Regions from separate parts of the Nostoc sp. ChiQUE02 genome, predicted to be linked through region 2. Evidence: riboswitches for the same ligand, from Rfam matches in the RefSeq annotation. Region 2 holds a riboswitch; each other region holds the start of a gene.

Region 1 (7,488 bases), on a different contig from region 2:
TCGGTTAGAAATGTGCAGAATAGGGGGCGACTCACACGTTCGCCAGCACCTGGAAACCCTATTGAAGACACCGGCTTTTTCAAGATTGGGGTTACACCCGATCTTGAAGATGAGGGTGTGGGCGCTGATGACGGGCTGCAACCTGTATCACGTCCGTTATCGGAGGCGCGGCTAGCCCAGCAAGGAAAGTTCCAAGAGGTCTTTGGTGAAGCGCCCAATATCACGCCTGGTCTAGTAGAAGCAGATGGGGTTTTTAAAGCTCCGGGACTCCGTAATGTAGATATGACTGCTCCCTATATGCACAATGGTGGAATGTTGACCCTGCGGCAAGTAGTCGATTTCTACAGTCGGGGCGCGGCGGACGACACTCCAAATACACCTCGCCTTCCTGTGCTGAATCTGAGCGACGAAAACAAGGAGGCACTGGTGGCCTTCTTAAAGGCACTCACTGATGAGCGAGTTCGTTACGATAAAGCACCCTTCGACCATCCGCAGTTGTTCATCCCTAATGGACATCCAGGGAACCAAACCTCTGTCACCAATGACGGTACTGGTAAAGCTACCGATGCTTTAGTGGAAATCCCATCTGTTGGTCGTAATGGTCGCAGCAGTCCCAGTCCCAACTTTCTTGAGTAACCTTAAATAGCCACAACCCCTTTTGGGTGTAGTAGTTGACCTTGATAAATCTTGTAAATAGGTTTCATCCCCGCTTCTTCGAGGCGGGTTTTTAGTACCCTTAACTGCCTTCTGTATCCTAAAAGTAGTAGCATAAAAATTAAAATACTATTATATGGATAGCAAAGAACTAGCGCAATACATCGAAGCTAGGAATAGCATCTCTAAACCTTGGGTATTGGTACAACTGCGCCTCAAGAAATTGCAAGAGCGTCGAGCCACCCTTACAAACGATGTCTACACTAAAGAATTAGAAGATATTTACCAAGACTTGATGAATTTGGGGGAATGGTGGCGCGGTATTGAAGATGAGGTATTTTAAAGTGAGGAGTTATGACTTTTCCTAACTTTTAACTCTTGCACAAACGCGATTAATCGCGTCTCTACTCCTAACTTCTAACTTAAAACGCAACCTGATGGCTCAAGCTCTCGATCAAGTCGATTACGATACTCTCGATGCCGCAAAACGACGCTTCATCGATGCTGCAAAACGCACACTTGGCTTTGCAAGTGCCTATGGCATCGTACCCGCGTCGGGTCTGGGAGCAAGCGCTAACGCTTTCAGCTTCAACCTCGCTCCGTTTCTGGAGGCGGGGGCTAGAGAACTTTCTATGACACTTGTCCCCGAAGGACTGGGCACCGCAGACGATACCCGCCCTGATGACCTTTCCGAAGAAGAACTTCGACGATTCTGGTGGAATATTGGCATTAAGATCATCTCGTGTCTGACAAACGACGCTGCAACTTCCGGTATGCAGACTATACTTCTTGGTCTTTATCTGCCGTCGAGTACTCCTGAAACAATCTTTACCCCGGCTTTCCTTGATGGGTTTCTGGATGGAGTAGTTGAGGGGTGCAAACGAGTGGGGTGTGTCTATCTTTCAGGGGAAACTCCTCAACTAAAAACTAAGATGATTCCAGGTCGGCTCGACATCGCAGGCTCGGTTTTTGGGGTTATGCCGGCTGGTGTTGCTCCTATTGATAGCTCGCGTCTGGATGCCGGAAATACTATTGTTCTCGTCGAAAGTTCGGGGCCCCATGAGAACGGCTTTACCCCACTGCGAAAGCTCGCCGAGTCTCTTCCTGATGGCTATAGAACAAAACTTCCAAGTGGACAGGAGTTCTGGGAAGCGATGAATGCTGCGTCGTATCTCTACACGCCGCTTGTACAGGCGGTGCTTGGCGAGGGAATTAGTCCCACTGCGATGGAGAATATCACGGGTCATGGCTGGCAAAAGCTGATGCGGTCGGTGAAGCCGCTCCGGTACGTCATCGAAACGATGCTCCCAGTGCCGGAGATATTTACGTTTGTTGAGGGTCATCTTGAAGGCGGAGCCGAGACGATGCTTTCCGTGTTCAATTACGGTGCAGGATTTGCATTCTATACAGAGTCGGAGCAGGATGCAGAGAGGATTGTTATGCTTGCAAGAGAACAGGATCTCACGGCCCTGATTGCCGGAAGGGTTGAAACGTCTCTGAGCCGTGAGGTGGTGATAGAACCGCTGGGAGTCACCTTGAAGGGAGATTCTTTTGGAATTGCGCGAGGGGTATAATAAGCAGCAAGCGATCGCTAGTTTTCTCGAAACTATTTTTGATCGCTAAAATCATTACTAGTTAGATAAAATAGTGTAATTACTGAGACGAATAATAAATTTTACACAGCAAACAGAGTTAGATTTCAGGCTTATTAGAGATAATTGCTCTACTAAGCCTTTAGTATCTAAGTCATTTACCACAGATGCTATAGGCGTATTTATGAAATTTTGGTTGCAATATTTATTACTACGTAAAATTAAAGTACTTTAAATTACCCATGACCACTGAGGTTAAGATTTGCTAACGTAGTCTTAACATATTGAAAAATTTGCTGATAAAGCTGAGAAAGTAGCAGCCAACACTAATTTTTAGTGCTGGATCTTTCTTATCTGGTAGATGTGGCGTTTTAGTGTGTTGAGAATATATATTTTTGTTCAGAGGGGGTTATGGCTGTAAATTTGGCCCGGACTACTGCTTCCACAGAACTTTTGAAGCAAATATTCCATAACATTGATGCACATAGTTGTCCAAGGTTATTCAACTTTCACATGCACACTGTCTACTCGGATGGGAGATTGCAGCCGAGTGGATTGATGGAGCAGGCGATCGCTATTGGGCTAAAAGGGTTAGCCATCACCGATCATCATGGTATTATCGGCTATCAAGCTGCACTTGCTTGGTTAGAAGACTGGAAGTGGAATAATCCTGGTGAAAGCACTCCTCACCTGTGGAGTGGTGTGGAAATCAATGCCAACCTTTTGGATATAGAAGTTCATATTTTGGCTTACGCTTTTGCAACAGAACACCCTAGTATGAAACCCTATCTGCAAAGAAGGGCGACTACAGGCCAAGAATATCAGGCAAGTAACGTGATTGCCGCTATTCATGAAGCTGGAGGATTGGCAGTTCTGGCTCATCCCGCTCGTTACAAGCGATCGCATTTTGACTTAATTCCAGCTGCGGCCCAAAAGGGTCTCGATGGTGTGGAAACTTTCTATGCCTACAATAACCCTAACCCCTGGCAACCCAGCGTATTGGAATCAGAACAAGTGCAAAAGTTAGCTGATGAATACTTTCTTTTCAATACCTGTGGTACTGATACCCACGGTTTGAGCTTACTACAACGCTTGTAAAGATGAATCCATTTTTTTAACTCTCCTGGTTCAATCTGCCAGGAGGTTATTCTATTTTGGATTTTCGATTATTCAACAAAGGACTATAGTCGATTTTTGGTGGGAATCACAATCATTGAAAAATAGGGCACTTCATCTGGATTAACTTCATCCAAGGGGACGATGCGTTGCTGTGACGTTGATGCACGCTCAATATATCTTGCCCGTGACGCTAGTCCTAGTTTATGCAGGATATTCCGCACTTTGGTAAAGTGACGACCTAGCTTCATAATTGCCGCTGCATCAGTCATCAGCAGATGTGTAGTCAGTTCTTCTGCTGGCAATGGGGCGGGTAAGACGGTGAGAATATCGGTGTAGTAGGTGAAAGGTACACCCAAGGCTACCGGACAAGCCATCAGCGAGGAAACTCCGGGGACAACTTCTGTTTCGTATTGGTCACATAACCGCGTGAACAGGTACATGAACGAACCATAGAAAAATGGATCTCCCTCGCACAACACCACGACATCTCGACCCGCTGCTAAATGGTCGGCGATTGGTTCAATTTCCTTATCATAAATAGACTTTGCCTTTTCAGGTTCCAAAGCGCGGGGGAGGTGAAATAGCACCTCGATTTGATTGCCAGGAAGATACTGCGCCACGATCGCTCTAGCAATACTTTCTTTATCTGTGGCTGATTGATAGGCTACCACAGGAGCCGCACGTAATAGCCGTAGCGCCTTCAGAGTCAATAGTTCTGGATCGCCTGGGCCGACACCAATTCCATAGAGACGACCTTTGGGTTTCATATTCATTCTTCCTCCGTTGCCAGGGCGTTAACTGCTGCTGCCGCGATCGCACTTCCACCGCGCCGACCGTGTAAGGTTAAAAATGGTACATTTCTGCTATCTGCTGCCAGTGCGGCTTTCGATTCTGCTGCACCGACAAACCCCACTGGAAAGCCCAAGATAATCGCAGGCTTGGGCGCTCCTTCATCGAGCATTTCTAGCAGCCTAAACAGTGCTGTGGGCGCATTACCAATTGCGATTACTGCTCCTTCGAGGTGCGATCGCCATAATTCTAAAGCTGCCGCCGACCTTGTAGTACCCATACGCTGGGAAAGTTCTGGCACTTTTGAATCGTTGAGGGTACAGATAACTTGATTGTTTGCAGACAACCGCCGTCTGGTGACGCCTTCGGCAACCATCCGACAATCGCACAGAATTGGTGCTCCTGCTGCCAGTGCTGCCCTTGCGGATTGCACTGCTGTTGGTGAATATCCCAAGTCAGTGACAATATCCGTCATCCCACAGGCATGAATGAGACGCACAGCAACTTTTGCTACATCTGCTGGCAGCACATTTAGGTTCGCTTCTGACCGGATGATTGCAAAGGAATTACGGTAAATTTCGTTGGCTTCTCGGATGTAGTCGGGCATTCAATTTGAGATTTTAAATTTTGGATTGACGTATAAAAATCAAAAGGCTTAGATTCCTAACTTCTCTAAAAAGTTGGGAATGTTGTAGTTCACGAATGATTTAGGAGTAATGTTAAATAAGTGCTGTAATTGAGTCAGTGCATATCGATTAGCAAATTCCCCAAAGGACTCGTCAGAATTTAGGCGTTGAATTTTATATACATATAGCATCCGCTCTATTAATGCAGGTAGTTCGGCAAAAGTTACATATTGATATAGTTCACGTCCGAATTTCTGCTTGCTATCACCAACATAAACGTGATAACCCTCTACAGTTCCATTGTCAGCCTCAATGCTGACGCCGAGAAGAGTAATATCACTCTTGCTATGCTGGGCACAAGATTTTTCGCAGCCGCTGAAGTGGATATTAACTGGGCAATCCAGAGTAACGCGAGTTTCAAGATACTCCGCTAATGTCAATGCATGACTTTTGGTGTCTGTGGCAGAAGAGGCGCAACCCCTTTTGCCAGAACAGGCAACTAATCCACTCTTGATGTTGGTTGCTGAGGAATCTAATCCTAAGAAAGCAATTTCACTTTGGACATCGCCAACCCATTGCTGAGGAATATCTGTAAGAAGCAAATTTTGCCAAGGGGTTAGCCTGAGAGTTCCACTACCGTATTTTGCTGCTAAATCTGCTAAACCCCGCATCTGTCTACTCTCCAATCGCCCAAGGGGCAAGACAACACCAATGTAAAATAAGCCTTGCTGACGTTGGAGATGGATGCCAATATGCTGATACTTTCCCTCTCCTTGCAAAAGAGTAGAGAATTTCTCCCCCTTCCCTATTAGGGAAGGGAGTTGGGGGGTTAGGTCTTTTCTTGTTTCACTGTACAAAAGAGAAAAAGGTAGACGCTGCTGAACTTCCTGGAGATAATTTTCGCAACCCAAAGTATTTAGCAACTCTCTCAGGCGTAGCTTACGCTTATTCGTAGTATGACTATGAACTAGATAGACATCCGCCAAAGCTGCCAAGACGGGCAAACATTCCTCTGGTAGTAAAAAAATACCCATGTCGCTAGGCGGTTGACCCTTCTCGCCGACACTGAGATAGAGGCGAAAATAAACATTACCGTCAACTAAAACAGCAGCAAAGGCGATATCATTCAAGCGATCGCACACCCGAATTATCCCACCACCATCAAAGCAAACGCTAAATTTTGCCGACAGTCCCGAAAGCGCCGGATGTGCTGCAATACAATCATCCCAACCTTGGACAAAAGGGCGAGTATCGATTAATTCCTGGGGGTCGATACCAGCGGTTGGACTGGTCATAATATTGCGGATTTGGTCTACAACAGTATTATGAGAACCTAATCCCATTTCCTGGAGGTACTTCAGAACCTCAGCATTTATCCCTGTGCGGATTTCACGGACTTGCAGGTTAGCTCGATTAGTCACATCTATATAGCCGCCACCGTGCTGTTCTGCTATATCTGCGATCGCACGGCACTGCTGACTACTAATAATTCCACCTGGTATTCTAATGCGAGATAATATACCATCTGCGGCGGGAGTAGCATAAAACAAGCCAGGACAAGTGGCAAATCCAGAAAGCAAACTTAAACTCCTTCCCCGTGCAACGCAGGGAGTAGACGGTGAGTGTGTCTTGAGCACATCCTGAGAGTTGGCATTCTGACTTGGGCGATCCCATCACAGCTGCGGCACAGTCCCGGAATTTCACCGGAGTTTCCCAACTCTCAGCTTTAGTAATTCAGACTTTGTTTAGGTTATAGATATCAACCAGACATCATCCAGATAATTATCTTACATTAATATAGCCATAAATTTTACCTGAGCTTATCCACTGCCGTGTTAAGTGGCTCATGCGCCAGTGCGATCGCATGGAAATTCCTACTCCCTGAAGACAAACTTTTTGTTAGTCTAGGGTAGCTGAAAACTCAGCTTGTTCCCTAGACAAAACACGAGCAAAGGCGATTTTCTCTGGAATCTTAACAACTTTCTCCTGATGTTTCACAAGCACCAATACTCACCCAGCGGCTAGAACCATCTTCCCAATGTTCTTTCTTCCAAATGGGGGCATTGTGTTTGAGAGTATCAATAGCATATTGGCAAGCTTCAAACGCCTCACTCCGATGAGGACAACCCACTGCTACTAAAACGCTGATTTCCCCAACTCGCAAACGTCCAACGCGATGATAAATCGCTACTCGATTCACATCAGACGTAGATAAACGAATATCAGCAGCAATTTGATAAAATATCCGCAACGCCATCGGTTCGTAAGCTTGATACTCTAAAGCAATCACAGGTTTACCATCGGTTTGATTGCGAACCATACCACTCATCACAACCACAGCACCGTTGGCTGGATCGTCAGACTTGGTGTAGATTTCTTCAAGAGACAATGGTGCAAAGGTAATGGCAAAACTATCTTCGGCTCTTGGTTTAACAGCAGAGGCAAGTGTAGTCGTCATAAATGCATTGATATTATGTGGGCTTTTTCTATTGTCTCTGAAGAAAGCGTTGCTAGTCTATATTTAGTAGCTCTTGTTAATGCTTTTGAGCAAAAAAGGGTTTTTAAAGTTTAACAATTTTGTTGCCCATCAGCAAAGCAATCAAGGGTTAAAATTCTCTTATTATAAGTAGGTTGGCACGATAAAACTAAACTATGTAAAGAAAGATAAAGTAAGCTAAAACCTTCTTATCTCTTGCCTTCTGCGTCTT
Region 2 (7,488 bases):
GAGTAAAGAGTGTTTCTGCAAGGCGTTGGCGATCGCTCTCTACTCGGTCTTTAGTCCGGGTGTAGGGGAAGTAATTATTTTCGTTTACTCCAGGCGGTACGACATTAAATTTGGGACTAAATAATTCAATCCCATTGGTCACATGGTACAACTCCGGCATGGTGAAGCACTTATAAGACTCGTACTGTCCCACACTATCCGGTGTTCCGACAATTTCTTGGTAGGTGCTGCTGATCACAAAATTGGCAGCATTCATCGCAATTAAGTCGGCTGTGAATTGCAATGAAAAATGATATTTCTCCTCTAATTCTTGCCAGTAGAGGTTACTGAACAAGTATTTAGATTTTTCCAAAGCATGAGCAACATTGCATTGGGTAACTTTCAAACGTCGCGCCAGCAAGAATGCCACTAAATTGCCATCAGTATAGTTTCCAACTATTAAGTCAGGCGTGCCTTGAAATTCTGCCCGTAGTTCTCTTTCTGAATCAATAGCGTAGGTTTCTAAATAAGGCCAAAACTCAAACCGGGAAATCCAATTTTGAGTCATGTTAGGATTAAATTCCCGTAAAGGCACTCGCAAAATCCAGGCATTTTCGGTACCGTGGACTTTTTCTAGCCGTTGATTACAAAGAGTGCCATCACTATTGGGAATCAAGCGGGTGAGAATAATTACCTTTGGCTCGACATTCAATTTCTCTAAACCCGCAAGCAGGACATCTTCTTGTAGCTGCTTCTCTAGGCTCTTTGCCTGGTCAAGGACGTAAACTACCTGACCGCCGGTGTCGGGACGCCCCAACACTCCCTCTTGCCCAAACCAACCGTGAGCTGACACCAAGACGATTCTAAAAATCATCGGAACCCTTGAAATGAAAGCTTCTAGGGTCTGGGGATCGGCAGAATCAATCAATTCATCGAGAATATTTAAAGTTTCTCGCACTCGCACTGCGGTGTTACCCCAACCTGGTTCAAAACCCATTGACTGCAATTGGAATCGGAATTGTTCGTAGGGTTCATCATCGGGGCGATTATTAACAAAAGCTATAGCTTTCTTAACTTGCTCGGAAAGTTGCTGCTGTGATTGAATGCGATCGTTGACTAGCAGTTGAACACCGTTGTAGTTGTGCAGGCGCAAGAAATTCAATAAGCTTTCCAGCAATTGTTTGGAATCTTGAAATATTTTGCTGGATAGATAGCGGTTGAGAAATTGTACCCCTTTACCAATATTTTTGGGGTCGCGGATGACTGGGGTGTAGTCATAAAACGGGCCGAAGTCCAATTCTAGCAGGTCGCCCTCGTTGGGATGAAATTTATTCACCAAGCGATCGCGCAAATCCAGCAAATCCTGTACCGTCATCGGCTGAATGCTCAAGTCTGATGTCAACCAATAAACTTCTTGGCTAGCAATCTTAGAACGGATGATGAAACAAAAGTTTGAGTCCTCCTGAATAATTTCTTGAGTATAGTAAATCAGTTTGCCTAACTCAGAGGTAGTGTAATAAGCCTCTGGTTTCTGGGACTTTGAGCAATACTCACTATATACATTGAGTATGTCGTTCCGCAGCAAGTATTTCTTTTCTTGTTGGCGTAATTCACTAAGAAAGGAACGCAAATCACTTTTTTCTTCACTATCTAAGACTGCTTGAAGCAATTCAGACATGGCAACTCCACTAGATGACGATGTTTGCATTGTTGACTTTCAAGGCGAGACAAAAAAGCCTCTACCTTTTCTTAGACCACATATAAACACGAAATAACACAGATAAATCCTATTTATCTGTGTACCTACAAGTATCAACTTTTCAGCAGGCACTTAAATCATGTTCTACTTTACCTAAAGTATCTATGACTCAGTATTTTTTGCTCTAACTAAAGGAATACAATTTTTATTTCTTTTGATAGATGTTAGTAAATAATTGCATAATAATATTTGGGGCACAATCTAACATGCCCTCAAATGCTTGATGTAATCTTTACTATATCATTGATTTGCGTGTATCTGATTATCAGCACACCGATAATGTCAAGATTTAGCTGGTAAGCTCGGCAAGACTTGTAAATCAATACTTTTTTGAATTATTCCAGAGTGTTAATATTCATTTTCATAGCCGGTGTAGATAATCTCTTCTGCAATTATCATAATTGTTGATCTTCTATAAATTTGAGGAATAAGTAATTATTTTGCTATTATCTAGTTTCCCAGAAATGAAACAAAAGTTAATTGTTTTGCCTATAGCTTGATTATTCAGTTAAACTTCAATTAATTAAAATCAATTTTTGTTTATAGATAGACTATTTTGGATTTAGCCTATTTATAATTGAAGCGAAAGTTGTTTAAATGGGGTCGATTTATATGGCTACCAATACACATAAGTTAACAGCTTCTGACCACAGTATAGGCAATATTTTGATTTTTTCTTTACTTGCCTTCTGTGGGCTGACTCTTATAATACTTCTAGGCATTTTCTAAGAGTTAAATGTGCGTTCAAAAACTTCTCAGGCTTAGATTCCCGACTTTTCTAAAATGTCGGGAATCTTAATATGAAAGAGCTTTACATAGAGTCACAGATAAAAAAAGCACGTGATAACTTTCTCGACTAAGTTTTTAGAATCATTCATATTTGATGAAGCTTCAATCCCTACCGCTTGCAATTGCGAAAACTCAAGCAGCATGTTGACTAATTTCAGCAACCGAAGTCCATTTCGCTGCACGAGTTCAAGGCGATCGCGCTGTTGTGGTACTAATGGGGCTTGAGTGTCGAGTAATAGGTCTAGCGTTAAAAGCGGTTAAAGGCGTGCGAAACTCATACGAGATATTGCTAAGGTGATTTCTGATGAAAAAATACCTATGTTGACGAGTTTCGACTACTTCGACTTACCTCGGCTTCTCTGCGAGACGCTACGCGTTAGCGGAGCTTTCGCTTTAGCGATACGCTCGGCACAAGTCACTCAGTACAAGTTCGCTCAACTCTCGACTACTCAGTTGGTTTCAACTTCGCTCAACCAACGGCTATGGTAATTTTATTACTAGAATTTACCTAAAGAATACGGTCTTAGCGCGATCAAGTTCTGACAACGCCTCATTCGCCGCTTGCACTTGTTCGTTGAAGGAGGCAGGAGGACTCCTGCCTTCCTCGATAAGATAAGCTAATGAATTATGGTGGGCTTGTAATCCTTCTAAGTCTACAAAGCTATAGATTACAAATCCTTGTTAAAGTGATATTTATGAGGGTTCACACCATCTAACCCACTTCTACAGGAGTATAGGTATTAATACAAAATTCTATAGGGCGAACGACGGGACTCGAACCCGCGAATGGTGGTACCACAAACCACTGCCTTAACCACTTGGCTACGCTCGCCATTTAACAATTTGAATTATAGCAATAATTTGGCAAACGATCAAGAGTTTATGTTCAAGGAACGGACTCAACTGATTTAGAGTCTCTGAAATCTAACGATTACAATGTATTTTACTTGGCAAACATGAAACCCCTAACCATCATTGCATATACTGGAGCAGCAGCAGGACTCGCCGCCTTGGGTGTGACAATGGCAAAGACTAATCCCAGTCAGGTTGAATATGAAGAATATGCAGTGCAACGGTTGACAGAGTACTTAAAAACCGATGTATGCAAAAAAACCACGAATATTATAGAAAATTTAATCCATTTTAATTGTGATAAGTTGGTTGACTCAGCTAACCCACAAATCCAAGGAATTATTGCCAGGACTACAGAAAGACAAAATTATATTATTTTTAGCATTTACCGTACAGATTTAAAAATAAACTCTTGGATACCCTCTTACAAATTTGAAACGGTAGGAGCCTTTGATCAATTTTATACTTACACTGCCGAAGAACAATAAGGTAAACAGCAGGGGAAGCAGAAGCTGATAGTCGTCTTGGATGTAGGAATTGAGTAATTTAATTTTTGGAGTTCCTTGTAAAAGTGATTAAAAATACTTCTATTTAGTAATTGATAATAGTTTCAATAATCACCAAAGTACCTATTACCATCAGCTTAATATTAAGTAAGATATGAGAATTAGTCACTGAGAGTTCAAGCTTTGCCAATGTCATCTGCCTATCTGCTAGTATCTCACGGAAGTCGCGATCCGCGCCCAGAAGTTGCTATGCAGCAACTAGCAAAGCTGGTATGTAAAAAATTGCCAGAAAATCACGACAATAGCGAGTATCTTGTTGGCATAGCTGCTTTGGAAATGAGTCCTCAGCCTTTACACGAGCAGATTCAACAATTTGCTAAGAGCGCTTTTGGCGATGCCTGCGGCGGGCAAAGCGATCGCAAATTATCTCAAAACGAAAATCACCTCAAAATTGTACCGCTATTTCTGCTGCCGGGAGTGCATGTAATGACAGATATTCCCGCCGAAGTAGCACTAGCACAACAGGCTCTTGGTCAAGATATCATCATTGACCTGCAACCATACTTAGGTTCTCACCCAGATTTGGAAAAATTACTGGCAAAGCAAATCGCTACTATAGAAGCACAAGCATGGATTTTGTTAACTCATGGTAGCCGTCGCCCCGATTCGGAAAAACCAGTCCAAGCAATAGCAAGAAGTTTGGGAGCAGTGGTTGCGTATTGGTCTGTACCTCCTAGTTTAGAATCACGGGTGAAAGAGTTGGTAGCTGCTGGTTATCGGGAAATTGCAATTTTGCCATACTTTTTATTCACAGGTGGAATAACTGATGCGATCGCCACCTCAATAGAGGAGCTAAAATTACAATTTTCTGCGGTGAATTTCCAATTGGCACAGCCACTGGGAGCAAGTGCAGAATTAGCCGAGCTAATTTGGGATTTAACAGATAGATGAACCGCACAGAAAAACAGGAGAACAAGTATTTGGGAAAGGTTTATTTAGTAGGTGCGGGGCCAGGAGATCCAGGACTAATTACCCTGAAGGCGAAAGGTTTGTTGGAATGTGCAGATGTAGTTATCTATGATGCCTTAGTGAGTCCGCCAATTCTGGCAATGATTAATCCCCAAGCCGAGCAAATTAACGCTGGTAAGCGGAGGGGAAAACATTCGCTGTTCCAGGAAGAAACAACTCAATTACTGATTGAGAAAGCGCAGGATCATGCAATTGTGGTGCGGCTAAAGGGTGGCGATCCGTTTATTTTTGGTCGTGGTGGCGAAGAGATGGAAGAATTAGTCAACGCTGGAATATCAACGGAAGTTGTGCCAGGTATTACATCGGGGATTGCAGCAGCAGCTTATGCAGGTATTCCATTGACTCATCGGCTATATAGTTCTTCAGTAACATTTGTGACTGGTCATGAGGCGGCGGGTAAGTATAGACCGAAAGTGGATTGGAATGCGATCGCGCACGGTTCCGAAACCATTGTAATTTATATGGGAATTCACAATCTCCCTTATATTGTGGAACAGTTAAGTGCAGCTGGGTTGGATGTAGAAACGCCCATTGCTTTAGTGCGCTGGGGTACGCGCCCAGAACAAGAAGAATTGATTGGTACTTTAGAGACAATTGTAGAACAGGTAGAGCAAACTGGATTTGGTGCGCCTGCGATCGCAGTCATTGGACAAGTAGTGAATATGCACAGTATTTTGTCTGGTTGTCGTCCAGTTTGATGATTAGCGCAAAGCTTGTTGTTTCGGATCTAGTGCCGAGATGTGCGTACAGGGTAGGCTTTTTCAGAGGAACCAATGCCTTGCGATCGCAGGACATTTCGTATTCTCAGATGACCCTAGTGTATGATCGATAAGGTTATTCGGTTCTGGTGGGAGTCAGCTACCAGAGGTAACGGGGAAAGTTCGGTGCAAATCCGGCGCTGTCCCGCAACTGTGAACCAATTTGAGATTAAGGAACTAAATAATCGAAAATCCCAAATTGAGTGAGTCAGGATGCCCGCCGAAATAGATTTATCATTTCCACATATCTGCGAGGTACAGATGACTACTACTGTAAATATTTCCCCAACTAGTCCCTTGGATGTTGCTGAACATACTTTATTTGTTTGCAAAACCTGTGCCAGTATTTGGCAAAATGGAAAACGCTTAGGTGAAAGTGGTGGTGAAAAACTTCTACACCAACTTCAGCAGCTGGCAGAAGATTGGGAGTTACGAGATAAATTTCCGATTCAGGAAGTTGAATGCATGAGTGCTTGTAATCGTTCTTGTGTAGTCGCCTTTGCTGCCAAAGGCAAGTTAACATATTTATTTGGTGACTTAGCCGTTGATGGTAGTGCTTCTGCTGTGCTGCAATGTGCTAGTCAATACTATGCCAAAACAGATGGTTTACTGCCTTGGTCAGAGCGTCCAGAAGCTCTGAAAAAGGGCATTTTGGCAAAAATTCCCCCTTTACCTTAATGATGCGCGTTTTGATTCTAGGTGGTACGGGAGATGCAGCAGAACTAGCTGCCAAGGTTGCGACTATCCAAGGGTTAGAAGCAATCACGTCTCTAGCTGGTCGCACCCGTGAACCGTCAGTACCGTTGGGCGATTTACGGGTTGGAGGCTTCGGTGGTGTGGCTGGATTGGCTAGCTATCTGCGATTAATGCAAATCGACTTATTAATTGATGCAACCCATCCTTTTGCTACTCAGATATCCTTCAATGCGGCAAATGCGGCAACCGAAGTCGGAGTACCCCGTCTGATGTTAATTCGCCCGCCTTGGGAAAAAGTAAGTGGCGATCGCTGGATTGAAGTTGATAATGTTGAAGCCGCTGTAACAGCCCTACAAAACCAGGCACAGCGGGTATTTTTGACAGTTGGTAGGCAAGAACTCGCCGCCTTTGCTCACCTAGAGAAAATTTGGTTTCTGATGCGGATGATTGATCCTCCTACTGATGATGCTTTAGTGCCGCTGGGGATGGTATTGTGCGATCGCGGGCCCTTTACCCTCAATAATGAAAGACAAATCCTGATTCGTAACAAAATTGATACCATAGTAAGTAAAAATAGCGGTGGCGATGCCACAAAGCCGAAGATTATTGCAGCGCGAGAACTGGGCATAAAGGTTGTAATGCTAAATCGTCCAGCCATACCGCCAGGGGAACAGGTTACCGATGTTGATGGTGCTTTAGCATGGCTATTTGATAAGTTGCACTAGTTGTGCAAGAAGGCTGAAGCCGCCGATCAGACTAGGAAAAAAGGCGTTGCAGGACAGTGGGATGAATTAAGGCAAGCAGGGGAAGCAGGGGGAGAATTTTGGAAGTTGCTAAATCATCCCGCAACCATGCAACGCCGGAAAAAATCGAGTACCGCATCAACAGAGGCATTTGCTGTAACACTTCCATCTTGGTAGTGAACAGATTGAATTTATGCTTCTTGAATTATTCTTGCCCAAATAATACTACCTTTCCCAATTTCCGTATAATACACGGGAAGCCTCTACAAGATCCGCGATCGCACTAACGACCTCCATGAAAAATCTAGCTCTACTATCTGCCACAGCCTTTGCCATCACATCTGGATTAGTTTTCGGGACAATGCAAGCTGCCTCTG
Region 3 (7,488 bases), on a different contig from region 2:
CGACCTACAGACAAATCTTCGACTCGCTGACGACCGAACCTGGAAAATTCTTCTCTCGCCACAGTGGAATCGTTCTGTCAGCCAATAAAACTAAACCTGTCAAGAACAAAACTGAACTGGAGCTAGAAGTCTTAGAAGCTAACGAGGGGGGTAGCGATGGTATTATTAACGGGGGGCATACAGTTTTAGCTTTTGAGCAAGCGAAAAATTACAAATATGACCTAACCGAAGCCAGGGTAAAAGTTACGATTCACATCGGACTGACTGAAGAATCAGCCAAAGATATAGCCCTAGCAAGTAATACTACAACGCCAGTAGATTCTCGCTCCAAAGTCAACGCTAGGGGTGATTACAAATTCATCAAGCAGTATCTAGCCCAGTTAGAACAGAAAGAAGATAGAAAATTCCGCATCGCTTATTACCAAAACCAAAGCGGCGCTCCCAGAAATGCCCAGTGTAATGTCACCCACTTGCTCAAGCTCCTTTACTGCCTCGACAGGAATAAATACAACCCCGACGGCAATAAACGAACCAAGCACCCAGCAGGGATGAGTCTTCCAAGTAACATCACAGATGCAGAAAGGGAAAGATTAACCGCTTTACTGCCTCTCTTGACTCATGCTTTGTGGATAGAGCAAAGACTGTACGAAATAATCCAAGAACATATCAGCAACCCCAGAAGAAAGGGTGCCAACGATTTAGCTTCAATTGATATACGTAAAACGACGTTGTTGCCGGACAGTAAGTACTCTTTTGGGTTTGGTGCGCCAACTGACCTGGCATTACCAATAATTGCGTCTTATCGGGTATTTTTGGACAAGGACTATAAATGGATTCTGCCGTTTAACGAATTCGCTGAAGATTTCCTGCAACACTTGTGGAATAACTACTTCCGCAAATATTTGGTGTCGGAGAAAACAGCAGGAAATACAGTTGGTACAAAAATCAGCCGCAATCAAGAGATTTGGGAAAGCCTTTATATCTCGGCGCAGAGTTATCTAAATCAGCACTTGATGAAAATGGTTAATTCTAGTAAGCAAGCAGAAAAACCGAAGGCGACACAAGGTACAAACAAGAGAGCAAAAGGGAAAAGGGGCGAACTCAACGCGACTACTGTCTCTAAATAGTTTTTTACCAAATGGAGGAATGTCACGCTTGTTAAGCTGAACGGTAGGCGGCATAAGAATTGCAGAGGGGCAGAGGAGAATTTCTCTTGCTTCTTTCCGTATGCCTCAAGTTTTCTGTCCGTATGCTTCTTCCTTTGCACCCCTGCTGTCTCAACGATTTTCCCTTTTCAAGCGTGCCATTCGCTACTGTACGTTAGCTCCATATTTCTTTTCAAGATAGTGAACTTCAGGATCATCTTCCCGTTGCCCTAAATCAACCCATCCGTGATTGAGATAAAATCTCATTGCCACTCGATTCGTAAGACTGACGTTCAAGCGAGCTGACTGACAACCCAGACGCTTGAAAAAATGGGCTGCGTATTGATCTAACTGCTGACCAAAACCCTGACCTCGATACTCTGGAGTCAGGTAAAACAAATTGACGTAGCCAACGCTTGAATTGTGTTGACAACGCATCATCTCAATTTGCCCAATGATTTGCTCTTGTTTCCAAACGTGTACACAACTGTTCGGGATTTCTGCCATTCGCTGTCTGAGCCACTGCAAATATTCTTTAGATCCGCTTCCATCCCAGGGCGAACGCATCTTATTTACTAATAAAAACTAAGAAAGATTTCAAAATGACATAAATAATTGTAGAAGTTAAGTAAATGATAAACAAAGTAAATCAAATACTTTCGCAATCTGTGAATTAGCTTATCTTCAACTGAACGGCTATTCATTAATACTAAAAATATTCAATTATGGAGTAAACAAAAGCGTATTTACCGAGAGAATAAATAAACCTTTCATCAAAACATTCAATTCAAGTTTTGATATACTGTTTTAAGCTAACGCTAAAACACTTAATAAAGAGTTATTATCCATCGCGGCGAGAAACTGTTTATTTTTGATTCCTCGTTTGACTCGCTTCTATGCAACCTAAAAGATTGACTGCAATTTGCCGTAATACTGCGAAATTCTGTGGAGCATTGTCTTTCCTAATCCGGCAGTCATCTTCTTTTAATGCAACATCCAACACCCAATGTAATGAGTTTTCTATACCCCAATGGCTACGAACAGCATTAGAAAATTCTTCAGCATTCTTGATAAGGCTACTAATGAAATAACGAGTTTCGGCTGTTGTTTTACTATCCGATAAGCGGATGGACTCTACCATCCCAACACTGCTAAACAAACGACTCTGCAACGCTGAGTAGAAAATAAACGCTTAGTAAAGAATGAGACTTGTCCCGATTAATAGCGAATGCAAATATAGACCGCCCATTGATTTTTATGCAAGCAAATCGCAGTTGTGTTATTATCCAGATGAATCTCGGTTCTAGTGGGGAACAGCCACTAGAGGAAACGGGGAAAGTCCGGTGTAAATCCGGCGCTGTCCCGCAGCTGTAAACAAGGCTTGCCTTGTGAGTCAGAATGCCCGCCGAAGTTGACTTGTAAATTTTGTACATCTGCGAGGCACAGATAAGTATTTTTATGAAGGTTTATACAACTAATCAGCTTTACGTTCTCATAGTCCCACATATCAAGACGCTACAGATTACGACTTTCTATGAGAGGGTAAGCGGTTAATTTTCGGTACAAATTGTGTCTTGAGATCCAGCGATCGCTATAATCTACTCCAGACGAGAGTATCGTTTGTAAATAGTCATTGCGACAAAAAGAAGCTGTATTAACTAACAGGTGGAAGTTGTTTAAAACAGGTAGAAAATGGCGTGTATGACGTACATATTCCTGTTTGACCACTGAACAAATACTTTCCCAATCACGTATAGAAATTGCTAAGTTACTAAATGAATACTTCAGTTAATTATCATGTCGAAATTCTATCTTCACCGAACTGGGAAGATTCCTACTGCTATTCACCCCTTTGTCAAACAAACGGGTATCCCTCAAGGCAAATACAAGCCCAGTCTACTGCAAGCGAAAATTACTCAAGATGTTCAAAACATTGCAATATCGATGTATCGGATGATTTATATTGCAATTGCATCCGTCGGGCGGTTACGACATAGCTTGTCTGATTCGGGACGAGCAGCAATAAATAAACCGTTAGATCGACTCAAATAGATGTACAGGATAGTTCAAAAAAATGCCAAGTTTATTATATTCTGTAATTGTTTTTCTGATGCTATTAGTAATTGGAATTGCGGCTTATTTCCTAACTGCCCGCAAGTATCAATCCTCATCCACAGTTGCCAATTCCTACGATCAATGGACACTTGACGGCATCCTAGAGTTTTATTGGGGAGAACACATTCACCTTGGTCACTACGGTTCGCCGCCACGACGAAAGGATTTTTTGGCTGCTAAATCTGACTTTGTACATGAAATGGTTAAATGGGGTGGAATAGAAAAATTACCCCCTGGTGCTACTGTCTTAGATGTTGGCTGTGGGATTGGGGGTAGCAGTCGGATTTTAGCGCGGGATTATGGGTTTGCTGTTACAGGGATTACCATCAGTCCTATTCAGGTGAAACGCGCCCAGGAGTTAACACCCCTTGGGCTAAACGCCCAGTTTGCGGTTGATGATGCAATGGCATTGTCGTTTCCAGATGCCAGTTTTGATGTGGTCTGGTCAATCGAAGCAGGCCCCCACATGCCAGATAAAACCGTTTTTGCCAGAGAATTAATGCGGGTGCTAAAGCCTGGTGGAGTGTTGGTTGTAGCTGACTGGAATCAGAGAGATGACCGCCAAAAGCCGCTAAATTTTTGGGAGAAATCAGTAATGCGGCAACTGCTCGAGCAGTGGTCTCATCCAGCTTTTTCCAGTATTGAAGGCTTTTCTGAGCTTTTGGCGGGGACAGAATTAGTTGATGGGGAGGTAATTACGGCAGACTGGACTCAAGAAACCCTTCCTTCTTGGTTCGATTCGATTTGGCAAGGAGTGGCTCGACCAGAGGGATTGGTGCGTTTTGGACTGTCTGGTTTTGTCAAGTCTGTGCGCGAAGTACCGACGCTTTTACTAATGCGTTTGGCGTTTGGTGCAAGGTTGTGTCGATTTGGAATGTTCCGCGCTGTGCGGGCAAACTCACGCACAGAATTGATGGACAGAAACTTTGCCAACCAAAATCCCTCAAGCTTGATTAGGTAGCGATCGCAGCTATTTATGAATATTTGGATTTTAAATAAGTTTGGGGGGTTAAATCCCCTAGTTCTAGAGGCAGAACACAATTGAAGCCTAGCTAAATCCCCGTCACAAAACGTAATTATGAATTATGAATTATCGAATTAAGGGATTTGTACCAGTTCCAAACAAAGCTATCCGTCCGGTATTACAGGGGGTTGGTAATCGATTTAACTACTTTTATGACCATCTTTGGCAACCCCAGGAACCCCGTCAAACGCGATTAGTATTGATTGGACGAGAGCTTGAGCAGGTTCGCATTGAATCATTGGTGTTGGGGGAGGAAGTCAATGCGACCATCCAATAGTGTTTGGCAAGGAAATTTTGGCTACTGGCAAAACAACTTTATTCATAATAATCTGCTGGTAATCGGTTACACAGGATGGAAGGGATTTCAGTCATTTGGGCGGGGAATTGTTATTTGTGATGTGGATACTAAAGTTACTCACCCTACAAATACAAGTCTTGATACAGTTCCCTTTACTCTCCAATTTCTCCCCTGGGATCTGATTGGGTTTTACTTGCGATCACAATCACTTAACTCATCTATAATCTCATCCATTTTCCCAGCAGTCGCAACATACAATCCCCATCAAGATATTCTTCTGGTGCTAAAGGCAGAACCTCAGATAGAGGTTAATTTTTTACACCAACTAAAAATTACTCCACCCGATTGCTACGAACAAGTTTGCAAGCGATGGTCAGAATTTCAACCAAGCTTAATGCCCTAATACTTACTTTATTCCTCAATGCTCAAACCACAATTAAGCAAGATTCCGAAACCTACTCGCTACCAAAATGCGGCGATAGATTATTACATGGGACTCACAAATTCCAACTATCTCCATTATGGGTATTGGGAGCCACTACTTACTTATGGTGAAGAATTAACTCTAACTCGCCTGCGTGTGGCGCAAGAAAGCTATGCAGCCAAACTTTTCAGTTTTATCCCAGAGGGTACAAAAACTGTGCTTGACGTAGGCTGTGGCATTGGTGGTAATGCGGCATATTTGTGTGATCGCGGTTTTAGTGTTGAGGGATTAGCACCCGATGTACTTCAGCAAGAGAGATTTATTCAAAATACCAACGGTCAAGTACCTTTTTACTTAACGAGATTTGAAGATTTTCACTCATCAAACTCCTACGATTTAGTTCTGTTGAGTGAAAGCAGTCAATATATTGCTGTTGACGATTTGGCTCAGGGTGCGGCTTGTTTATTGAGTAATGGTGGCTACCTGCTGGTTGCCGATATGATGCGTTCTAATGCGGAATACAGAGAAGGTATTTTTTCTAATTGTCATATTGCCACTGAACTCCAAGCGACTTTAGTGCAGGCTGGATTCAAGTTAATCAAAACTGAAGACATTTCAACCCATATTGTGCCAACGATTGACTTGTGTGTTGATAACTTTCGTACTTTTGGGCTGACAACGGTTAAATATATTGCTGATGTTGTGGCGATCGCTGTTCCTCCATTACATATACTCGGTCGTTGGGCATTTAAGCGCTGGCTGGAAAAATTGGTTGTCGAGGGGTTAGCAGCACGCGCAATTTTTGAAAGCCATTTATGTTATTCCATCCAACTCTGGCAGTTATCAAAATGACCCCAGAAATAAACATCCAAGATTGCTAACAAGCTTTTATCGCCACCAATATATTAATAATTGGTTACAAGGCTTGGATCACTTATTGAGGAGGAGTACGTTGACAAACAGAGCGATGGTCTCGAAGATTATTATCGCCGTAGGCGATCGCTCTTTGCGTATACAAGACTGCCGACGTACCAGAAGACATCGCTTGGCAACTAAAATTAAAGTAGTAAATGGTATTACAAATTTAGCTAACGTTTGTAAACCAAAAACCCGGCTATTGCATCTAAAAGCGCTTCTGGCTCATCTGCGCGGATCAAATGACTGCTATTCTCAAAAATTCTCAAATCGGCATTAGGAATTGCCTGAGCAATTTCTTCAGAAAACTCTGGAGCGCAAATCCAGTCATACCGGCCAGCAATAACTAGAGTGGGTGCAGTAATTTTATGTAACTGGTCAAGAATATTATAGGTGCGGAGGAAACCGCCAAAAGCAACATTAATCGCATCAACTGAGAGAATATTCCTCTGCCAAGCAATGCTTGACTTAATGGGATCATATCTTAGCGAATACATTGGCCCCAAGACTTGAAAATACTGTCTTAGCTGTTCCTCATTTTCAAAGTTCCCATCCCAAAGTCGCTGAACGCTTGCTTTCTGTTCCTCAGTTCCTTTTGATGCTAAGATTTCCTTAGCTCTTTCTAAAAAGCGACTATGGGCTGCTGTGGCAATCACAATCAGATGAAAGACATTGTGAGGATAGCGAACTGCATAAGTTAGAGCCACCATACCACCGTAAGAACTGCCAATCACAACAATTTTCTCCAGACCAAGGTGTTGGCGCAATGCTTCCATATCTTCAACATTATTGTCTAAAGTATAGGTTTCTTTAGACCCACGGGCAGACCTTCCTTGACCGCGATGGTCAAAATAAACTAGTTGTAGATTTCGGCTTAAAGCCGAGAAAGTTGGTTTGAAGGAAGTATGATCTGCACCAGGTCCCCCGTGAATTAGAAAGGCAACAGGTTTAGAGCAGATGCTCGCGCCATCCACCACTAGTGCAGAACCCAATACGGTTCGGTTAAGCTCTAAGCGGTATTGAGAATAGAAAAAGTCAGTGTTCCTAATTTAGCTCCTTGCCCTCTATGTATCGGTTTCTTGGAAGGGAATTTGGCTCTAGTTTTTTTGACTACGCGAGGATTGCTTCGACCTTCAGGTTCTGGTATCTGCTCATCCAGAATTTCTCTTACAAGCCAGGTGAAAAAAAAGGAAATTCTTCGGTTTGAAGTCGCTGAAATTTAGGAACAGCACGACGGACAATGTTCAGTGTGCCAGTAAAACTTAATCTTTTGGGGGAAATATGAGTGGTTTGGGCAACCTGACACATAAGTGAACGCACAGCCCAATGTCCAAGCAGCCAGCCATAAACTTCCTGAACAACTTCACGAGGATTGAGAGAACGAATTAGAGTTTTGCGCCCTAAAAGATGGACTTTGAGTTCATCAATGGTACTTTCCACTTCCCAACGTTGGTGATATTCAGTTGCCAACAATAAAGCGGGAAACAAGGAAATATCCGTCAAGTTGGTAATTAGACGGTAAATTTGCGGTTGGTCATCAGTATCAATGGTGTACTCAATAACTCGC
Region 4 (7,488 bases), on a different contig from region 2:
ACCACTTATGGCAAAAGAACAAAATGTTAGTTAACTGCACCTGTAGATTTTACCAGCCAAAATATTACGATCTTCAAAGGGATTGGGGACTGGGGAAGAAGCATGGGAGCACGGAGTAGGGGGAAAATTCCTCTCCTCTGCACCCCGCACCCCGCCCCTCTGCCTCTTCCTCAGTCCCCTGATTGGTAATTTAAATTAAAAATAAAAAACAAAAATAATTGAAGCAAGCATTACTTATTCATCGTGCTGATGAGTAAGTAATGTAAGGCTGATAAATATGAAATAAATTGATGGAAAACTGGATCAATTCATAGCTAATTGAGATTTATGAGTTCTAACTGGTGTTCTTAACGAAATCTAACTGTAGACAGATGAAATTTGAAACGTTACTGTTAATGGGAACGTCTTTTTTTGTGTTTAGGCTATATTCAAGTCTAGGCGCTAGAGAAAAGGAGTTAATCAATTAAAGATTGCTCTTAATTGTACTGCATACTGTCCACAGCCAGCCCCAAGACATAGGTTTTATTACTCATGCTCAACGTATCCACTCACAACTCTCAACAAAATCAGCAATTAATTGACAATGCTGACTGGAACGTTATTGAAACGGAGTTTAACCCGACGCAGTTACATCACAAGGAAACAGTTTTCACTCTTGGTAATGGGTTGTTGGGAGTGCGGGGTACGTTTGAGGAAGGGTATTCCCAGGATTTTCCAGCCACACTCATCCACGGTGTTTATGATGATGTGACAATTGCTAATACCGAACTAGTAAACTGTCCCAACTGGCTGCCATTGGTGGTGAAAGTAGCTGGCGAACGCTTTAGCATGGACAGTGGTGAGATTCTTAACTATGAACGTCGCCTCGATCTGCGCTTAGGTTTAGTTAGTCGTGATGTCCGGTGGCGTAGTCCTAGTGGTCATACCCTAGATTTTCACTTCCAGCGTTTCACTAGTTTAGCAGACCAACATGTTTTAGCGATTCGCGCTCAAATTACATCCGTAGACTTTGAGGGTGAAATTACCATCGAAGCAGGATTTGACAGCGAACCACATAACCAAGGCGTTAAACATTGGCAAACCTTAAACCAAGGTGGCATAGATCAGATTATCTGGCTAAATAGTCAAACCCTCCACTCAGGTATTCAACTTGGAATGGCGGCTAAGTTAGTGGTAGATGGTGACGAGACTACATCGGTGAGCGTCGAAAATGCTTCTAGTTCTCCCACTTTGATAACCACCTTAGAGTTATATCCAGGAAAAACGACGACTGTAGAAAAGATTGTCACCCTGTTTACTTCACGAGAGACAAAAATTCCCGTTGCAGCAGCTCTACAAAGGCTCGCTGATGAACCCAGATATACGACCCTATTGGCTGCTCACATTGCTGCATGGGAGCAAGTGTGGCAAGACAGTGACATTATTATAGAAGGCGATCGCTTGGCTCAATTGAGCGTCCGTTACAATCTCTTCCAATTACTAGCTGTAACACCGCGTCACGATGACCGAGTCAGCATCCCTCCCAAAACCCTATCTGGTTTTGCCTATAGCGGACACATCTTTTGGGATACGGAAATATTCATTCTTCCCTTCCTCACCTTAACTCAACCAGCTCTAGCGCGTAACTTGCTCACCTACCGCTATCACACCTTACCAGGAGCTAGACGCAAAGCCCAAGAAGCAGGTTATCAAGGAGCGATGTTTGCTTGGGAAAGTGCCACTACTGGCGATGAAGTGACTCCGCGCTGGGTACCAGCTCCTAACGGTGAATTAATCCGCATCTGGTGTGGTGACATTGAAGTGCATATCACCGCTGATGTCGCTTATGCAGTTTTACACTACTGGCAGGCTACCAACGATGATGAGTGGATGCGGGATTATGGCGCGGAAATTATCCTAGATACGGCTGTTTTCTGGGAAAGTCGGGTGCAGTGGAACCAAGAGCGCCACAGCTATGACATCTTAGATGTGATTGGCCCTGATGAAAATCACGATCGCGTTGATAATAATGCCTTCACCAATCTGATGGTACAGTGGCATTTGCAGTCAGCTTTGGGACTATGGGACTGGCTCAAACAAGCTTACCCTGAAACTTCAGCACAACTGGTCCAAAAACTCAATTTAACCACAGAGCGTCTGCACCGTTGGGCGGAAATCCAAGAGCGTCTATTTGTAAATGAAGATGCCCAAACGGGTTTAATTGAGCAGTTTGAAGGCTTTTTCCAGCTAGAAGACGTTAACCTGGCTGATTACGAACCGCGCAGCAAATCTCTGCAAGGTTTGTTGGGAATTGAAGCCACAAGCCAAAAGCAGATTCTCAAGCAGCCAGATGTGTTGATGCTCCTGTACTTACTGCGCGAACGTTATGACCATCAAACCCTCGCCACCAACTGGGACTATTACAACCAGCGCACCGACCACAGTTATGGTTCTTCACTAGGCCCAGCCATTCACGCCATCTTAGCTTGCGACCTTAATAAACCAACCGAAGCCTATACACACTTTCTGCGATCGGCCTTGGTAGACTTGGAGGATGTGAGACTGAACGCCGCCGAAGGGATTCACGCTGCCAGTGCTGGAGGAGTATGGCAAGCGGTAGTTTTCGGGTTTGGCGGTATTCGGATGACTCAGTTTGGCCCCGTTGCCTGTCCCAACCTACCACCTAACTGGACGCGTTTGAAGTTTCGCCTGCAATGGCGTAACGAGTGGTATGATTTCGACTTACAAGCCGAAACAGAAGTCAAGGTTCCCATCTTGGAAGATACACGCTCAAAAACTAGTGAGGTTATCTTCGAGTTGGATGAAGTTTTAATTGATAGTTCAGAGTTTCACTTGTAGAAAGGACAGTTTAAAAGTCTTGTGAGGTGGGCATTTTGCCTATTTCATCTTAATGTCCGTCTAATTGCTTCCCATACAGCGGTTTTCAATTGAAACCGCTGTATTGACTAAAAAAGGCGTAGGTGTGAATAAATGCTGGTGTTGTGAAGGTAATTTTCTCTGGTGATATACTGAACATCTAAGTATGATTTAGAGCAGAAAATCTCTGTTCAGAATACTTAAGAGATGGGAACTCTAGCTAATAAGCTTAATTACAGTATCCCATCTAACACTGCCAATCATGTCCCATCCTGCTCATGCCACTTTGGGCCAATCTTCTTACCCTCGCTTGACTAGAAGCCTGAGTGCTGTTGAAAGTTGGGGCTTTGGTTTGACAGCTCATATTTCTTGGACAGCATTGGTTCCAGCAATTCATGCTGCTCTTGGTTCCCAAGCTATTTTTGTCTGGATACCCGCAGTGATTTTCGGAATGCTGCTCAACTATCAGGTAAAACGCTTGGGTATGCATTTTATGAATGTGGCAGGAGGAACACCTAACTATGCTAGCAAGCTACTGCAACACTACCCAGGACTTGCTAACTATGCAGCAATTGGATACCTGCTCAATTGGGTTTCCTACTTAGCAGTTAATACAATCGTACTCAAAGATTTAATCAAAGTGAATTTGGAGGCGCTGGGTATTGCTTGTCCAGATATATTTCTGGAGATTAGCTTTACACTGTTGCCGTTTATAGTGGCGTTTAGTGGTACTCGTGCCCTGAGTATTTTACATTTGTTCTTTATAATTCCAGCCTTTGGACTGCTAATCATCTTTTGTGTGCAAGGTCTCTGCTGGTTAGCCTTTTCTCCCGTTAGTCCTGGGTTTTTTCCTAGCAATTGGTCACCTTTTAACTTCGTGGATTGGGCAAAGTGGTTCTTTTTCGTCACTTATGCAACCTACAGCTGTGAAACGGCTTCTTCCTTTGTCGCCGATAGCCGCCGCCCTAGTCAAACACTACGTTTTCTCGACGTTGCAGCTTGGATGATGCCACCGATCTTTTTGGGGGGATCTTGGGTAGTGATGCGGTTAGCAACAGATCCAAACCTTAAAGACAATGCTTTCCTGAATCTTGTAGCGGCTTCCCTACCTTTTTGGGGAAGATTCGCTGGTGTAAGTGTTTCTTTCTTGCTAGTAGCTGCAAGTCTTTTAGGTTCGGCAACAGTCGTTTCTAATTGTCCGCGAATTTTGTATCAGTTGGCCTTAGATAAACACATCTCACCAGTATTTGCCGTTGTCTCACGTCGGGGTGTGTTTGTTCCAGCATTGACATTGACACTAGTGTTGTGCTTAATCTATCTGATTTGGGGAGATGTAGCGCGAATCGTAGCCGTTGGTAACATCGGCTGGTTTGTCTCCTTTATGTTACTGCATCTAGGGCTTTGGCTCCGGCGCGATCGCCAAGAAGTTTTGTTCCCTCGGATATCTCTGGGCATTCTGCTGTTAGAAGTTGTGGTGCTGTTGGTGGGTGGACTAGCCTGGGGTTGGCTCAACTTGCTCATTGGGTTATTATTTCCTATTGGTGTCATGGGAATAGATGCGGTGATTCGCCGTGTGAATTTCCCTCCGTTCCATCCCAGTTGGTGGATGCGGCGATATCGCAAACCCTCTGTGGTAATCATCAAAGACTCAGTAATTCTTCAGGTGAGCATCCTGATTTTTTTACTGTGCAGCGCCGTGGGAGTTGGCTGGTTATTTGGTGTCAAACTTAATAAAGTGGCAACTGCGGGCGGTGAAAATATATTTGTGGTGTTGCTGATGAGCGTGGCATTTGTGGGAGTTGCGATCGCTTGTTGGACAAGTTTACCTCAAGTGGTGGCGATCGCAGAAGCCCGTGAAGCTGCCGAACACCTGTTTACTGTCGCCCAGGATGGTATTTTAGTCGTAGACGATCAAGGCATTATCCGGCAAGCTAACCCAGCGACTGAATCGTTCTTTGGTGTCAACCCATCTGAGTTGCGGGGAAATTACCTCAACAAATGGCTACCCGCATTAGTCTACTATCCAGACCAGTGGACAAAGCGTAGTGAACAAAACCTCATCGGTAATGGGAAAAACAGAACTCTGGAAGTTTCCATTTCAGACCGACCCCATCAGGATTTTCAGGAATATGTCGTCATTCTCCACGACATTACGCAGCGCAAACAAGCAGAGCAGATATTGCGATACTCAGAAGCACAATTGCGCCAAGAAGCAAAGCAGCTAGCATCTCAATTAGTGCAGAGTGAAAAAATGTCCAGTTTGGGGCAGTTGGTAGCAGGTGTAGCGCACGAAATCAACAACCCAGTAAACTTTATTTATGGCAACATCACCCATGCCAATCAATATATCCAAGATTTACTGAGACTGCTGCAACTATATCAGCAAAACTATCCTCATCCAGTAACGGAAATTCAAAAAGAAACAGAAGCGATCGACTTAAATTTCCTGATTGCAGACTTGCCAAACTTGCTCACTTCGATGACAGTTGGTGCCGAACGAATCACAGAAATTGTCCTATCTCTGCGAAACTTTTCCCGGTTAGATGAAGCAGAAATGAAAGCTGTGAATATCCATGAGGGTATAGATAATACGTTGATGATTCTAGAACATCGCCTCAAACCTAAATCTAACAATCAAACAATTGAGGTGATTAAAGAGTACGGCGATCTACCATTAGTAGAATGTTACGCTGGACAACTGAATCAAGTATTTATGAATCTTCTAGCAAATGCGATCGATGCTTTAGAAGAGTCATTAGTCATTAGTCATTCGTCATTTGCAACCGACAAAGGACAAACTACTAATGACAGAGGACAAATTCGCATTCACACCCAACTAACTAACCAAAAGCAAGTAGTTATTCGGATTGGCGACAATGGTTTGGGTATTCCAGAAGTTATACAAAAACACTTATTTGAACCATTTTTTACGACTAAACCAATTGGTAAAGGTACTGGGTTGGGTTTATCTATTAGTTACCAGATTATCACCCAAAAACATCAGGGAAAATTAGAATGTATTTCTGCTCCTGGGCAGGGGACAGAATTTGTAATTGTAATTCCGCTAAATCAGCAAGCTATCTAATTGTCGACATCATCCTACGTAGTTAAAAATTTAACTAAAGTAGAATGATTAACTTTGCTCGAAAGGGTAAAAAGTCGCTGCTCAAACTTGGTAATGGTGATATAGTTACTCCAATCGGTTCTGATGGGAAGCAGCCATCGGACGCAAGGGGGAAAGTCCGGTGTAAATCCGGCGCTGTCCCGCAACTGTGAACCAAAATTAGGTGAGTCAGGATGCCCGCCGGTTAGAATCAATTCGTTTACATAAATCTGCGAGGTACAGATTATGAAAAGAAAAAAACAGGCGTTAGTCAGTCTAACCCTGATGGGAGTTATCAGTTTTTATCTAGTAGTTGGTTTACCCAAACCTGCCTACGCCATGCACATTATGGAAGGTTTTTTACCCGTGCAGTGGGCAATTTTTTGGTGGATTGTGGCATTACCATTTTTTCTACTCGGATTGCGTAGTCTGACTCGCATTACCCAAGCTAACCCGGAACTGAAACTACTGCTGGGTTTGGCTGGTGCTTTCACTTTCGTGCTGTCAGCGTTAAAAATCCCTTCCGTTACAGGTAGTTGTTCTCATCCTACGGGAACAGGGTTAGGTGCGGTGCTGTTTGGCCCTCTGACTATGTCGGTTTTGGGTAGCTTAGTATTGTTGTTTCAAGCTTTGTTGCTGGCGCATGGCGGCTTGACGACGCTGGGGGCAAATGCTTTTTCGATGGCGATCGCTGGACCATTTATGGCTTACTGGATATATAATCTCACAATAAAGTTGGGTGGTAAACAAAAAATCGCCATATTTTTAGCAGCTGCGATCGCAGATTTACTCACCTATATTATCACTTCTATTCAACTCGCCCTGGCTTTTCCTGCACCTGTTGGCGGGTTTATCGCTTCGTTTACTAAATTCGCCGGAATTTTTGCCATTACTCAAGTTCCCTTAGCAATTAGTGAAGGATTGCTAACTGTGTTGGTGTGGAACTGGCTGCAATCTTATAATCCTCAAGAATTGGAATTGTTGAAATTAATCAAGCAGGGGCGTCAAAGCAATGAGTCAATCTAAAAAAGGGTTGAGTAACTGGTTGTTGGTAGTAGCAGTTATAGCTTTAGCGGTTGCACCGTTAATATTTGTGTGTGGTGGAGAATTTGCTGGTTCCGATGACAAAGCCGAAAAAGCAATTACTGAAATACAACCTGGATATAAACCCTGGTTTAAATCATTTTTTGAACCAGCTAGTGGGGAAATAGAAAGCTTATTATTTGCTTCCCAAGCAGCTTTAGGTGCTGGAGTAGTTGGTTATGCAATTGGGTTGTATAAAGGACGTTCCCAACAACAGAAACGTGAAGAATGAGCCTGCAAATAGACACTTTAGCTTATACTAATCGACTGCGAAGATTGCCACCAGAACATAAACTAATTTTTGCATTTACTACTCTTGCTATTTCCATTGCTGCCCATCCGCTAGTGCAAATTTTAATAGCGCTTTGGATGGGCATTTGGACAGTTATTTATGCAAGAATACCGGCTGGTGTTTATTTCCGCTTGTTAATGTTCACCATAGTTTT

The links. Region 2 has a riboswitch for cobalamin ahead of RM347_RS22045 (DUF1636 domain-containing protein). Riboswitches for the same ligand answer to the same signal wherever they lie in the genome.
Region 1: another riboswitch for cobalamin. It lies ahead of cobG (precorrin-3B synthase); the one in region 2 lies ahead of RM347_RS22045 (DUF1636 domain-containing protein).
Region 3: another riboswitch for cobalamin. It lies ahead of RM347_RS28845 (hypothetical protein); the one in region 2 lies ahead of RM347_RS22045 (DUF1636 domain-containing protein).
Region 4: another riboswitch for cobalamin. It lies ahead of RM347_RS24050 (energy-coupling factor ABC transporter permease); the one in region 2 lies ahead of RM347_RS22045 (DUF1636 domain-containing protein).

The regions. Positions count from the first base shown of each region.
Region 1 covers NZ_JAVRBN020000026.1:38,611-46,098, reverse strand. Annotated here, with positions in the region: gene RM347_RS23745 (cytochrome-c peroxidase) at 1-636, shown strand, start outside; gene RM347_RS23740 (hypothetical protein) at 791-997, shown strand; gene RM347_RS23735 (AIR synthase related protein) at 1,092-2,228, shown strand; gene RM347_RS23730 (PHP domain-containing protein) at 2,658-3,344, shown strand; gene RM347_RS23725 (precorrin-2 C(20)-methyltransferase) at 3,428-4,132, opposite strand; gene RM347_RS23720 (precorrin-8X methylmutase) at 4,135-4,761, opposite strand; gene cobG (precorrin-3B synthase) at 4,810-6,417, opposite strand; adenosylcobalamin-variant (AdoCbl-variant) riboswitch at 6,421-6,504, opposite strand; gene RM347_RS23710 (molybdenum cofactor biosynthesis protein MoaE) at 6,753-7,238, opposite strand.
Region 2 covers NZ_JAVRBN020000022.1:105,033-112,520, forward strand. Annotated here, with positions in the region: gene RM347_RS22010 (sucrose synthase) at 1-1,657, opposite strand, end outside; partial or broken gene RM347_RS22015 (hypothetical protein) at 2,560-2,766, opposite strand; gene RM347_RS22020 (hypothetical protein) at 2,846-3,016, shown strand; tRNA gene RM347_RS22025 (tRNA-His) at 3,287-3,359, opposite strand; gene RM347_RS22030 (DUF4359 domain-containing protein) at 3,484-3,867, shown strand; gene RM347_RS22035 (sirohydrochlorin chelatase) at 4,075-4,836, shown strand; gene cobA (uroporphyrinogen-III C-methyltransferase) at 4,833-5,612, shown strand; cobalamin riboswitch at 5,737-5,911, shown strand; gene RM347_RS22045 (DUF1636 domain-containing protein) at 5,934-6,350, shown strand; gene RM347_RS22050 (cobalt-precorrin-6A reductase) at 6,353-7,093, shown strand; gene RM347_RS22055 (hypothetical protein) at 7,094-7,288, shown strand; gene RM347_RS22060 (PEP-CTERM sorting domain-containing protein) at 7,407-7,488, shown strand, end outside.
Region 3 covers NZ_JAVRBN020000042.1:6,688-14,175, reverse strand. Annotated here, with positions in the region: gene RM347_RS28860 (AIPR family protein) at 1-1,127, shown strand, start outside; gene RM347_RS28855 (GNAT family N-acetyltransferase) at 1,311-1,712, opposite strand; partial or broken gene RM347_RS28850 (ISAs1 family transposase) at 1,953-2,295, opposite strand; cobalamin riboswitch at 2,427-2,569, shown strand; gene RM347_RS28845 (hypothetical protein) at 2,943-3,197, shown strand; gene RM347_RS28840 (methyltransferase domain-containing protein) at 3,220-4,221, shown strand; partial or broken gene RM347_RS28835 (GTP-binding protein) at 4,352-4,561, shown strand; gene RM347_RS28830 (hypothetical protein) at 4,545-4,985, shown strand; gene RM347_RS28825 (class I SAM-dependent methyltransferase) at 5,004-5,858, shown strand; gene RM347_RS28820 (alpha/beta fold hydrolase) at 6,095-6,913, opposite strand; gene RM347_RS28815 (IS4 family transposase) at 7,089-7,488, opposite strand, start outside.
Region 4 covers NZ_JAVRBN020000027.1:17,513-25,000, reverse strand. Annotated here, with positions in the region: gene RM347_RS24060 (glycoside hydrolase family 65 protein) at 532-2,838, shown strand; gene RM347_RS24055 (ATP-binding protein) at 3,119-5,941, shown strand; cobalamin riboswitch at 6,040-6,179, shown strand; gene RM347_RS24050 (energy-coupling factor ABC transporter permease) at 6,206-6,985, shown strand; gene RM347_RS24045 (energy-coupling factor ABC transporter substrate-binding protein) at 6,972-7,274, shown strand; gene cbiQ (cobalt ECF transporter T component CbiQ) at 7,271-7,488, shown strand, end outside.